DNA from 4 places in the Streptomyces sp. NPDC005784 genome. Region 1 is predicted to be linked to each of the others. Evidence: riboswitches for the same ligand, from Rfam matches in the RefSeq annotation. Region 1 holds a riboswitch; each other region holds the start of a gene.

Evidence for each region. Region 1 has a riboswitch for cyclic di-AMP ahead of ACFYR3_RS23650 (peptidoglycan DD-metalloendopeptidase family protein). Riboswitches for the same ligand answer to the same signal wherever they lie in the genome.
Region 2: another riboswitch for cyclic di-AMP. It lies ahead of ACFYR3_RS20160 (LysM peptidoglycan-binding domain-containing protein); the one in region 1 lies ahead of ACFYR3_RS23650 (peptidoglycan DD-metalloendopeptidase family protein).
Region 3: another riboswitch for cyclic di-AMP. It lies ahead of ACFYR3_RS37405 (peptidoglycan DD-metalloendopeptidase family protein); the one in region 1 lies ahead of ACFYR3_RS23650 (peptidoglycan DD-metalloendopeptidase family protein).
Region 4: another riboswitch for cyclic di-AMP. It lies ahead of ACFYR3_RS34035 (M23 family metallopeptidase); the one in region 1 lies ahead of ACFYR3_RS23650 (peptidoglycan DD-metalloendopeptidase family protein).

What each region holds. Positions count from the first base shown of each region.
Region 1 is NZ_JBIAIQ010000015.1:80,631-82,802, reverse strand. It holds gene ACFYR3_RS23650 (peptidoglycan DD-metalloendopeptidase family protein) at 334-1,227, opposite strand; cyclic di-AMP (ydaO/yuaA leader) riboswitch at 1,232-1,389, opposite strand; gene ACFYR3_RS23645 (tyrosine-protein phosphatase) at 2,022-2,172, shown strand, end outside.
Region 2 is NZ_JBIAIQ010000011.1:175,812-177,983, forward strand. It holds gene ACFYR3_RS20155 (HAD family hydrolase) at 1-526, shown strand, start outside; gene ACFYR3_RS20160 (LysM peptidoglycan-binding domain-containing protein) at 598-1,368, opposite strand; cyclic di-AMP (ydaO/yuaA leader) riboswitch at 1,372-1,532, opposite strand.
Region 3 is NZ_JBIAIQ010000039.1:23,002-25,173, reverse strand. It holds gene ACFYR3_RS37405 (peptidoglycan DD-metalloendopeptidase family protein) at 48-812, opposite strand; cyclic di-AMP (ydaO/yuaA leader) riboswitch at 825-983, opposite strand; gene ACFYR3_RS37400 (pitrilysin family protein) at 1,200-2,172, opposite strand, start outside.
Region 4 is NZ_JBIAIQ010000030.1:84,143-86,314, forward strand. It holds partial or broken gene ACFYR3_RS34030 (PP2C family protein-serine/threonine phosphatase) at 1-476, shown strand, start outside; cyclic di-AMP (ydaO/yuaA leader) riboswitch at 796-953, shown strand; gene ACFYR3_RS34035 (M23 family metallopeptidase) at 965-1,999, shown strand.

The DNA.
Region 1 (2,172 bases):
CGAATCGTCTGCCACATCGGCCCATGATTCACCTTTGGATGTGAGCTACGCGACCGTAGGGAAGGGTTGACGGACGGTGAGATAAGCCACTCGCCAAGCATTGGTCAACTCTGGAATAGGGCTCGGAGCAAGGGTGTTGAAGCAGCGATCACCGACATGCCGCGGAAATCGCGGGGAATCGCTCGGCGGCAGTCACGCGCCTTGCTCGACCACGGTCACGTGCCTCGCGGCGGGAAACACCGAAGGCCGGACCCCGGGGATCATGGGGTCCGGCCTTCGGATGCAGTCCTGCCGTCAGGAGCAGGGCAAGCGTCCGGAGCTCAGGGTGAGGCGTCAGCCGACGGCGACACCGTGCGAGCGCAGGTACGCGACCGGGTCGACGTCGGAGCCGTAGTCCGGCGTCGTGCGGATCTCGAAGTGCAGGTGCGGTCCGGTGACATTGCCGGTCGCGCCGGAGAGGCCGAGCTGCTGGCCCTCGGTCACGGTCTGCCCCGCCGAGACGGACAGGGACGACATGTGGGCGTACTGGGAGTACTTGCCGTCGGCGTGCTGTATGACGACCTGGTTGCCATAGGCACCGCCCCAGCCCGCGGAGACGACGGTGCCCGCCGCTATGGACTTGATCGTGGTGCCGGTCGGGACCACGAAGTCCACGCCCGTGTGGTAGCCGCTGGACCACATGCTGCCCGCCACCTTGTAGCCGGTACCGACCGTACTGCCCTCGACCGGCAGGGTGTAGCCGGAACCGCTCTCGGCGGAAGCGGTGTTGGAGGCAGCCGTGTCGCTGGCCGGGGTCGCCCGGTCGGTCTTCGCCGCCGAGGTCGTCGTCCGGGTGGCCGAGTGGGCGGCGCCGGCGAAGGCGGCCTTCTTGCCGAGCGACAGCTTCAGACCGGGGTGGATCAGCGACGGGTCGCTGCCGATGGCGGAGCGGTTGTCGGAGTAGATCTTCTTCCAACCGCCGGTGACGTTCTGCTCGTCGGCGATCTTCGAGAGATAGTCGCCGGACCTCACCGCGTACGTCTTCGTCGTGGCGGACTTCTTGGCGACGGGAGCGGCGGTCGCGGCCTTCTCGACGTGCTGCGCGACGGCGGTGGCCGGGGTCGCGGCGTGGGCACCCGTGGCGCCCATCAGAGGCAGCGCGAGCGCCGCGCCACCGGTTCCGGCCACGGCGATCGAGCGGGTGAAACGCAAGGACTTGGGACGGCGGTGCTTACCCTTGGCGGGCATGACGATTTCCTCTCCGGCGCCTGCGGGGTGAGCTGTCGGGTGCGGGCTGGAGATGCCCGGCCGCGGTGCTGCGCGGCTGTACCCCTAGCCTGTTCCGGAGACCGGATCAGGCACGGAACCTGTGGGTCCCCCGCTCCTGCCGTGTACGGGTGAGTGTGCGGATTCCGGGCGGCGGCAGGATTGGGCGTCCGTCCGGATTGAGGCAGAACGTAAGCGAGATGAGAGCGCGTCGACAACCGTGCGCTTTGTCCGTGCGCTCACCTTTCTTGATCCATGGGGGAATTGCCGTCACCCTCTGTGGAATGACGATCTTTCGGACCTCTCAACCGGCCCGGAAACGCGGGCGGGTTGAGAAATGAGGACGGCAACGCATCGTCACGAATATGACGCTCCTCACGCGACTCGACCCAGGGTGCTTTATTCCAGGGCCAGTTGTAACGAAGGCGCCAATTGGGACAGAACAGCCAGATACGACGTGAATGGATAACCGTCACATCCGGGCCTCCGTGCCGGTCGGCACGCAAAACGGCACGCAGCAATGCCGCACATCGGCGCAATTCAACCTGCCGAATCCGTACGGCCGGGCCAGGCGGCCGACTCCCTGGCAAATTCGAACATACGTGCCCAACGAGCTGTGTCATCGAGGGCGTCCCGCCTGGTAGACGACCCCTGTGGACAACTCATTGCCTCAGGAACCCATGTCGTATCGTCGAGAGCGCGAGCCGGACACAACTGCCGACGAGCGATGCCGAGTCCAGCCCGGCGACGCCGGCGGCCGAATGGGAGGAGCCCCCGTGACGCAGCAGGTCCCGTCGACCGAGCCCGATCTCGGCGGAGTGCGCAACTTCCGCGACGTGGGCGGCCTGCCCACCGCGGACGGCCGGCGAGTGCGCTACGGGCACCTGTTCCGCAGCGGCCACCTCGCTCACGCCACGGACGAGGACG
Region 2 (2,172 bases), on a different contig from region 1:
GACGGCGCTCGGCAAGATCGAGGCGGAGGTCGGGCTGCTGTACGCGGCGGTCGACCAGGACGGCGTGGACGGCCTGACGCTCATCGAGCCGGGGTATGTGATGCCGCATCCGACCCTGCCGGCGGTGCGGGTGCCACGTCGGGACGACCTCTGGACGGAGCCGATCAGCAAGGTGTTGCTACGTCACCCGTCCATGTCCGACGACGAGTTGGCGTCCGCTGCGCGGGGAGTGGTCGGTTCACTGGCGACGGTCACCATGTCCGGGCCCGGCACCGTCGAACTCCAGCCATGTGGGGTGACCAAGGCGACGGGACTTGCTCTCGCGGCCGCGCACCTCGGTCTCACCCCGGCCGCGACGCTCGCCTTCGGCGACATGCCCAACGACATCCCGATGTTCGACTGGGCCGCCCGCGGTGTGGCGATGGCCAACGCCCACCCGGAACTGAAGGCGGTGGCCGACGAGGTCACCCTGTCGAACGAGGACGACGGAATCGCGGTGGTCCTGGAGCGCCTCTTCGGCTTCTAGCAGTGGCAACGCACCCGTCGGCGGCACCGAGAAGGTGCCGCCGACGGGTGCGGTCGAAGCCGAGGGTGTGATCAGTAGGCGCCGTTGACGTTGTCGATGGAGCCGTAGGTCTTGGCCGCGTAGTTGCAGGCGGCGGTGATGTTCGCGACCGGGTCGTAGATGTTCATCGACGTTCCGGCGACGTGGAAGGCCTGGAACGTGGGGTCGATGACCTGGAGCAGGCCCTTGGAGGGGATGCCCGCGGCGGCGTTGGAGTCCCAGTTGTTGATGGCGTTGGGGTTGCCGGAGGACTCGCGCATCACGTTGCGGTAGATGCCGTCGTAGCTGCCCGGTATGCCCGCCTTGGCCATGACGTCCAGGGACTGCTTGATCCAGCCGTCGAGGTTGTTGGCGTAGGTCTTGACGGAGGCCTGGGTGGCGGTGGCCACCTTGGACTTGGCGACGGCCGGGGTCGCGTTCGCCGTCGTGCGCACGACCGTCGACTTCAGCTTCTTCGTGCCCACGGTCAGCTTCAGGCCCGGACGGATCAGGGCCGGGTTGCCGCCGATGACCGCGCGGTTCGCCGCGTACAGCTTCTTCCAGCCACCGCTCTCGGGGTGCTTCTGAGCCACCTTGGACAGGGTGTCGCCCGCGACCACCTTGTAGGTGATGAGCTGCACGTTGGGGATCACCGCGGTGTGGGCGGCCTTCGTGAGCTGGGGGGCCTGCGCCGGGGTCGCGGCGTGGGCGCCGGTCGCGCTCACGAGCGGGAGGGCGAGGGCGATGCCGCCCGTTCCCGCGGCGATCATGCCCCGGGTGATGACGTTGGTCTTCGTGCGGCGGTGCTTGCCTCGTACGGGCATGACGAATTTCCTCTCCGACGCCTGCGAGGTGAGCTGTCGGGTTCGGGCGGGAGATGCCCGGCCGCGTTTTGGGCGCGGCTTCACCCCTAGCCGGTCCGGTGCGTCCGGATCGGCGGCTTACCTGTGGTTCCCCCGCTCCTGCCGTGCGTGGGTGGGTGGGTTTCCGGGCGGCGGCAGGATTTGGCGATCCGCCCGGGATCGACGAGAACGTATGCGAGAGCACATGTCCGGAACAAGGCCAGATTTGGCTGCGAAGATCGCTTTCACCTGGTTAGGGCACGGGGAAAAAGTCCGATTGCACCGGAATTGGATCCTCAACTTGCCTTTGGCAAAGGGGTTGGTCGGGAGGGGGCGCGAGGTGGTGCCGCGGCTCGCTGGTGACCCAATTCACGAGACCAAGGGTCATCAAGGCGGCATGCAAGGCAATTCGGGCATTGCGCTTCCGATGGCAGGGGGACGTCGGCCCCCGAAGGGCGCCGAGCGGCCCCTCGCGCAGCGAGATTTGTGGCGCGGGACACGTGGGGGAGCGCGGCCCGTACGGGGCCGCCGGAGCGCCGACCGGGCGCGGGCCCAGCCCGTCGGACGCGGGCCGAGCCGAGCGGACGCGAGCCGAGCCGGGCCATTCGGAGCGGGCTGCGGCGAGCGCGGGCCGAGTCCGGTGGTGGCGGATCGAGTCCCGGCGAACAGGGCGAAGTGCGTTCCGTGGCACCGGTGTTCGGCGTGCAGGCGGTGTCGCGGCCCACCCGGACCAGCGCGGACCGGCGCGGGCGTGCGCGTGTGCGGGGAGCCCGTGCGGGGGCCGAG
Region 3 (2,172 bases), on a different contig from region 1:
CGTTGAGCCGGGGCATCAAAAGCGGCGAAGAAGCCGCGAAGCGGTCGTCAGACGTTGACTCCGTGCGAGCGCAGGTACGCGACCGGGTCGATGTCCGAGCCGTACTCCGCGGTCGTACGGGCCTCGAAGTGAAGGTGCGGTCCGGTGGTGTTGCCGGTGTCCCCTGAGAGGCCGATCTGCTGCCCCGGAGTGACCGTCTGCCCCTCGGACACACCGATGGACGACAGGTGGCCGTACATGGTGTACGTGCCGTCAAGCATCTTGATCACTACTTGATTGCCGTAGGCGCCGCCCCAGCCGGTGGTGACGACGGTGCCGGAGCCCACGGCGTGGACCGAGGTGCCGTACGCGGCGTGGAAGTCGACGCCGGTGTGGCTGCCCGAGGACCAGAGACTGCTGCTGGCCTGGTAGCCGGTGGAGATGTACGAACCGGTGATCGGGATGACGAACATGTTCAGGCGCTTGCGCTCGGCCTCACGGGCGGCGCGCTCCTTGGCCTCGCGGGACTTCGCGGCCTGCTCCGCGGCGTGCTTGCGCGCGGTCTGCTCGGCCTGTTTCCGCGCGGCGGCCTCGTCGGCGGCGCGCTGCTGCGCGAAGGCCTGGGCGTCGATCTGGTCGGCGACCGAGTCGCCGAGGGTGACGGCCTGGGTCAGCCCGGTCTGCTCGACGGAGGCTTCCGCGGCGAACGCGGGGGCGGCCAGGGTTCCGATCACACCGGTGGTGGTGAGCGCCGCGACCCCGACGGCGGCCGTGGTGGTGCTGTGCACCCGGCTCGGACGACGATGCTTGCCGGTGCCACAGGAGAACGCCATGTAGGGGCTGATCCTTTCCTTCCCTCTCGCCTACCGGGTTAGCTGACGGGTTCGGAGCAGGAAGGTCTCCTACGGACCCCCTCCGGGGAGGGCGTCCGATTCACCCCAGGGACTACGTGGGTCCCCGGCTCCCCTGACTCGCGCCATAGGGGGACTCGGCGATGACTGTCCGGTGCCGCGGGCGCGGCGCAGTGCGTGACGAACAGCCGGACCGACGCTAAACGGGGTGTCATTCGAACAACAAACGGATCACGATTTTTGTAACGTATCCCACAGGGCACAAGGGCAACTCCCGCACGAATAGGGACATCTTGGGGGCCACGTGCGGGAAAAGGAGAGCCCTGACGACTCTTCAGTCACCAGGGCCCTCCTCGGGTCGCGCGGGCTCTACTCGGCGGCCACCACGCTGACTTCACCGATTCCGAGGGCCTTGACCGGCTCCTCGATCGTCGCCGCGTCGCCCACCAGCACGGTCACCAGACGGTCCATCGGGAAGGCGCTCACCGCAGCCGCGGTGGCCTCCACCGTGCCGGTGGCGGCCAGTTGCTGATAGAGCGTCGCCTGATAGTCGTCCGGCAGGTACTGCTCGACCTGGTCCGCGAGCGTGCTCGCGACGGCTGCCGCCGTCTCGAACTTGAGGGGCGCGACACCCACCAGGTTCTGCACCGCGACGTCGCGCTCCGTGTCGGTCAGCCCCTCGGCCGCGAGGGTGCGCAGCACCTTCCACAGGTCGTCGAGCGCCGGACCGGTGTTCGGCGTGTCCACCGAGCCGCTGATGGCGAGCATCGCGACACCCGTGCCGTCCGGCGCGGCGCGCAGGACCTGGCCGAACGCCCGTACGCCGTAGGTGTAGCCCTTCTCCTCGCGCAGGACGCGGTCGAGGCGTGAGGTGAGGGTGCCGCCGAGGCAGTAGGTGCCGAGCACCTGGGCGGGCCACACGCGATCGTGCCGGTCGGCGCCGACCCGGCCGATGAGCAACTGCGTCTGGACGGCGCCGGGGCGGTCGACGATGATCACGCGGCCCGTGTCGTCTGCGCTCACCGGCGGCACGGGACGCGGCTCGGCGGACGAACCGGTCCAGGAGCCCAGCGTGTCGCCGAGCAGCTCGTCGAGGTCGACACCGGTCAGGTCACCGACGACGACGGCGGTGGCCGTCGCGGGGCGCACGTGCTTGTCGTAGAAGGCGCGTACGGCCGCGGAGTCGATCTTCTGGACGGTCTCCTCGGTGCCCTGGCGCGGGCGCGACATGCGCGCGCTCGCCGGGAACAGCTCCTTGGAGAGCTCCTTGGCCGCACGACGGGCGGGATTGGCCGTCTCGTGCGGGATCTCGTCCAGCCGGTTGCGCACCAGCCGCTCGACC
Region 4 (2,172 bases), on a different contig from region 1:
GCGGTCGCACGGCGCCTGGAGCGGGCGCTGACGCGCCCGGGCACCCTGCACGAGAGCCCCGACGCGTTCGAGGAGTTCACCACCGCCGTCCTGGCGGAGATCCCGCCCGACGACGACGTCGTCCGCATCGTCAACCGCGGCCATCCGCCGCCCCTGCTCCTGCATCCGGACGGCACGCTCGTCACGCTCACCGCCGAGCCCTTCGCGCTGCCGCTCGGGATGAGCGAGCTGGGAACCTGGCCCGACCGGGCGGTGCAGAGCCGCTTTCCGCGCGGGGCGATGCTGCTCCTGCACACCGACGGGCTCTCCGAGGCCCGTGATTCGCGCGGGAAGTTCTACGATCCGGCCGCGTGGCTGGCCGGACGGGTCCTTCCCGGCCCCGAAGCGCTGCTGACCGCCCTCTCCGAGGCGGTCCGCCGGCATACGGGCGCGCCTTGACGGACGACATGGCGCTGCTCGCCGTCCGGCGCTTTTGACGCGTGCTCGTCGACGGGTGTTCGTCGAGGGGAATTCCGCAGAGCTCGGGAGGCCCTTCGCGCGCAACATGTACAGCCTTTTCAGCCGCGGTCACGAACGGTGACCGGACCGTCTCCCTCCGCATAGAAACTGACATACCGTCAAGGAAACCCGTGTCGACGGAATAAGGTCAACTCGCCCGTTTTTCACCGCTCATGACCCCAAAGTCCTGGCCAAAAGCCGTTAATGATCAGTCCGAACAGCTTGGAATTCGGTGCCTGGGTCTATTAACGTTCGATAACGCAGCGCGGTCGTTACAGCCGTCACAAGAGGTGGCTCCGTGCGCACGCGCCGAATCCCGCAAGGGAACCGGGGAACCATCAACTTGGGGTGAATCGAGCGTATTCCGCCGTGGGAACGCGGTGGCTATACGCGCGTAGGAGACCTTCCTGCTCCGAACCCGTCAGCTAACCCGGTAGGCGGCAAGGAAGCAAAGGAGTGCGCCCACGTGGCATCCGACCGGCCCGCTCAGCCGACCTCGTTCGCGCCGAATGACACGCATACCTTCGGCTACGGCAAGGACGAGGGCCCCTGGGAGGAGTGGAACCCCACCGAGGATTCCGTTCTTCCCGTCCGCGGCCGGCACCGCACGGGCAAGCAGCGCGGCGGAGGACTCGCCCGCAGCTCCACGGTTCTCGGCGTCGGCGTCATAGCCGCCGTCGGCGCGGGTGGCATCGCCAGCGCCGCGCCGGGCAAGCCGCCCGTCTCGATCTCGCTGCCCGACCTGTCGTCGGTCACCCAGTCCGCCAAGGCCCTGATATCGGACGGCGGATCCAGCGCCCCCAAGGGCTCCACGACTCCGCTCACCAGCGCCGGTCTGACCAGCGCCGACGCGGCGCAGGGTGCCACGGACGCGGGTGAGGCGCTGCGCTCCCGCATCATGCAGCAGGCCCAGTCGCAGCAGAACCAGGCCGACAGCGCCACTCAGCAGGCAGCCCAGACTGCCGCCGCCAAGAAGGCCGTCGCGCTTGCCGCCAAGCAGCAGGACGACGCGGAGGCCAAGGCCGCCGCCGCGAAGCAGAAGGCGGAGGACGCGGCCAAGGCGAAGGCCGAGACCGAGCGCCTCGCCGAGCTCGCCAAGAGCTACTCGCTGCCGACCTCCTCGTACACCCTGACCTCGCGCTTCGGCGAGGCCGGCTCCATGTGGTCCTCCGGCTACCACACCGGTCTCGACTTCGCGGCGCCCACCGGCACGCTCATCAAGGCGATCCACAGCGGCACCATCACCGAGGCCGGCTGGGCCGGATCGTACGGCTACCGCACGATCCTCACCCTCGACGACGGTACGGAGCTGTGGTTCTGCCACCAGTCGTCGATCAGTGTCAGCGTGGGCCAGAAGGTCGCCACGGGCGATGTCATCGGACGCGTGGGCGCGACGGGCAATGTCACCGGGCCGCACCTGCACCTCGAAGTGCACCCCGGCGGCGCCGCCACCGGCATCGACCCGATGGCGTGGCTCCAGAGCAAGGGCCTCAACCCCTGATCCGTACGGGCTCCTGAGCCGTATGAGCCGTACGGCGTCCGACGCGGACGGGTGTGACCCCTGACGCGTGCCGTACGCGTGTCCTCCCCGATCTCCGGCGGTCCTGACGTCATCCCCCCGACGTCAGGACCGCCGGTCATTCAGACGCGGACGCTTGCGCGCACCGGCCCGTC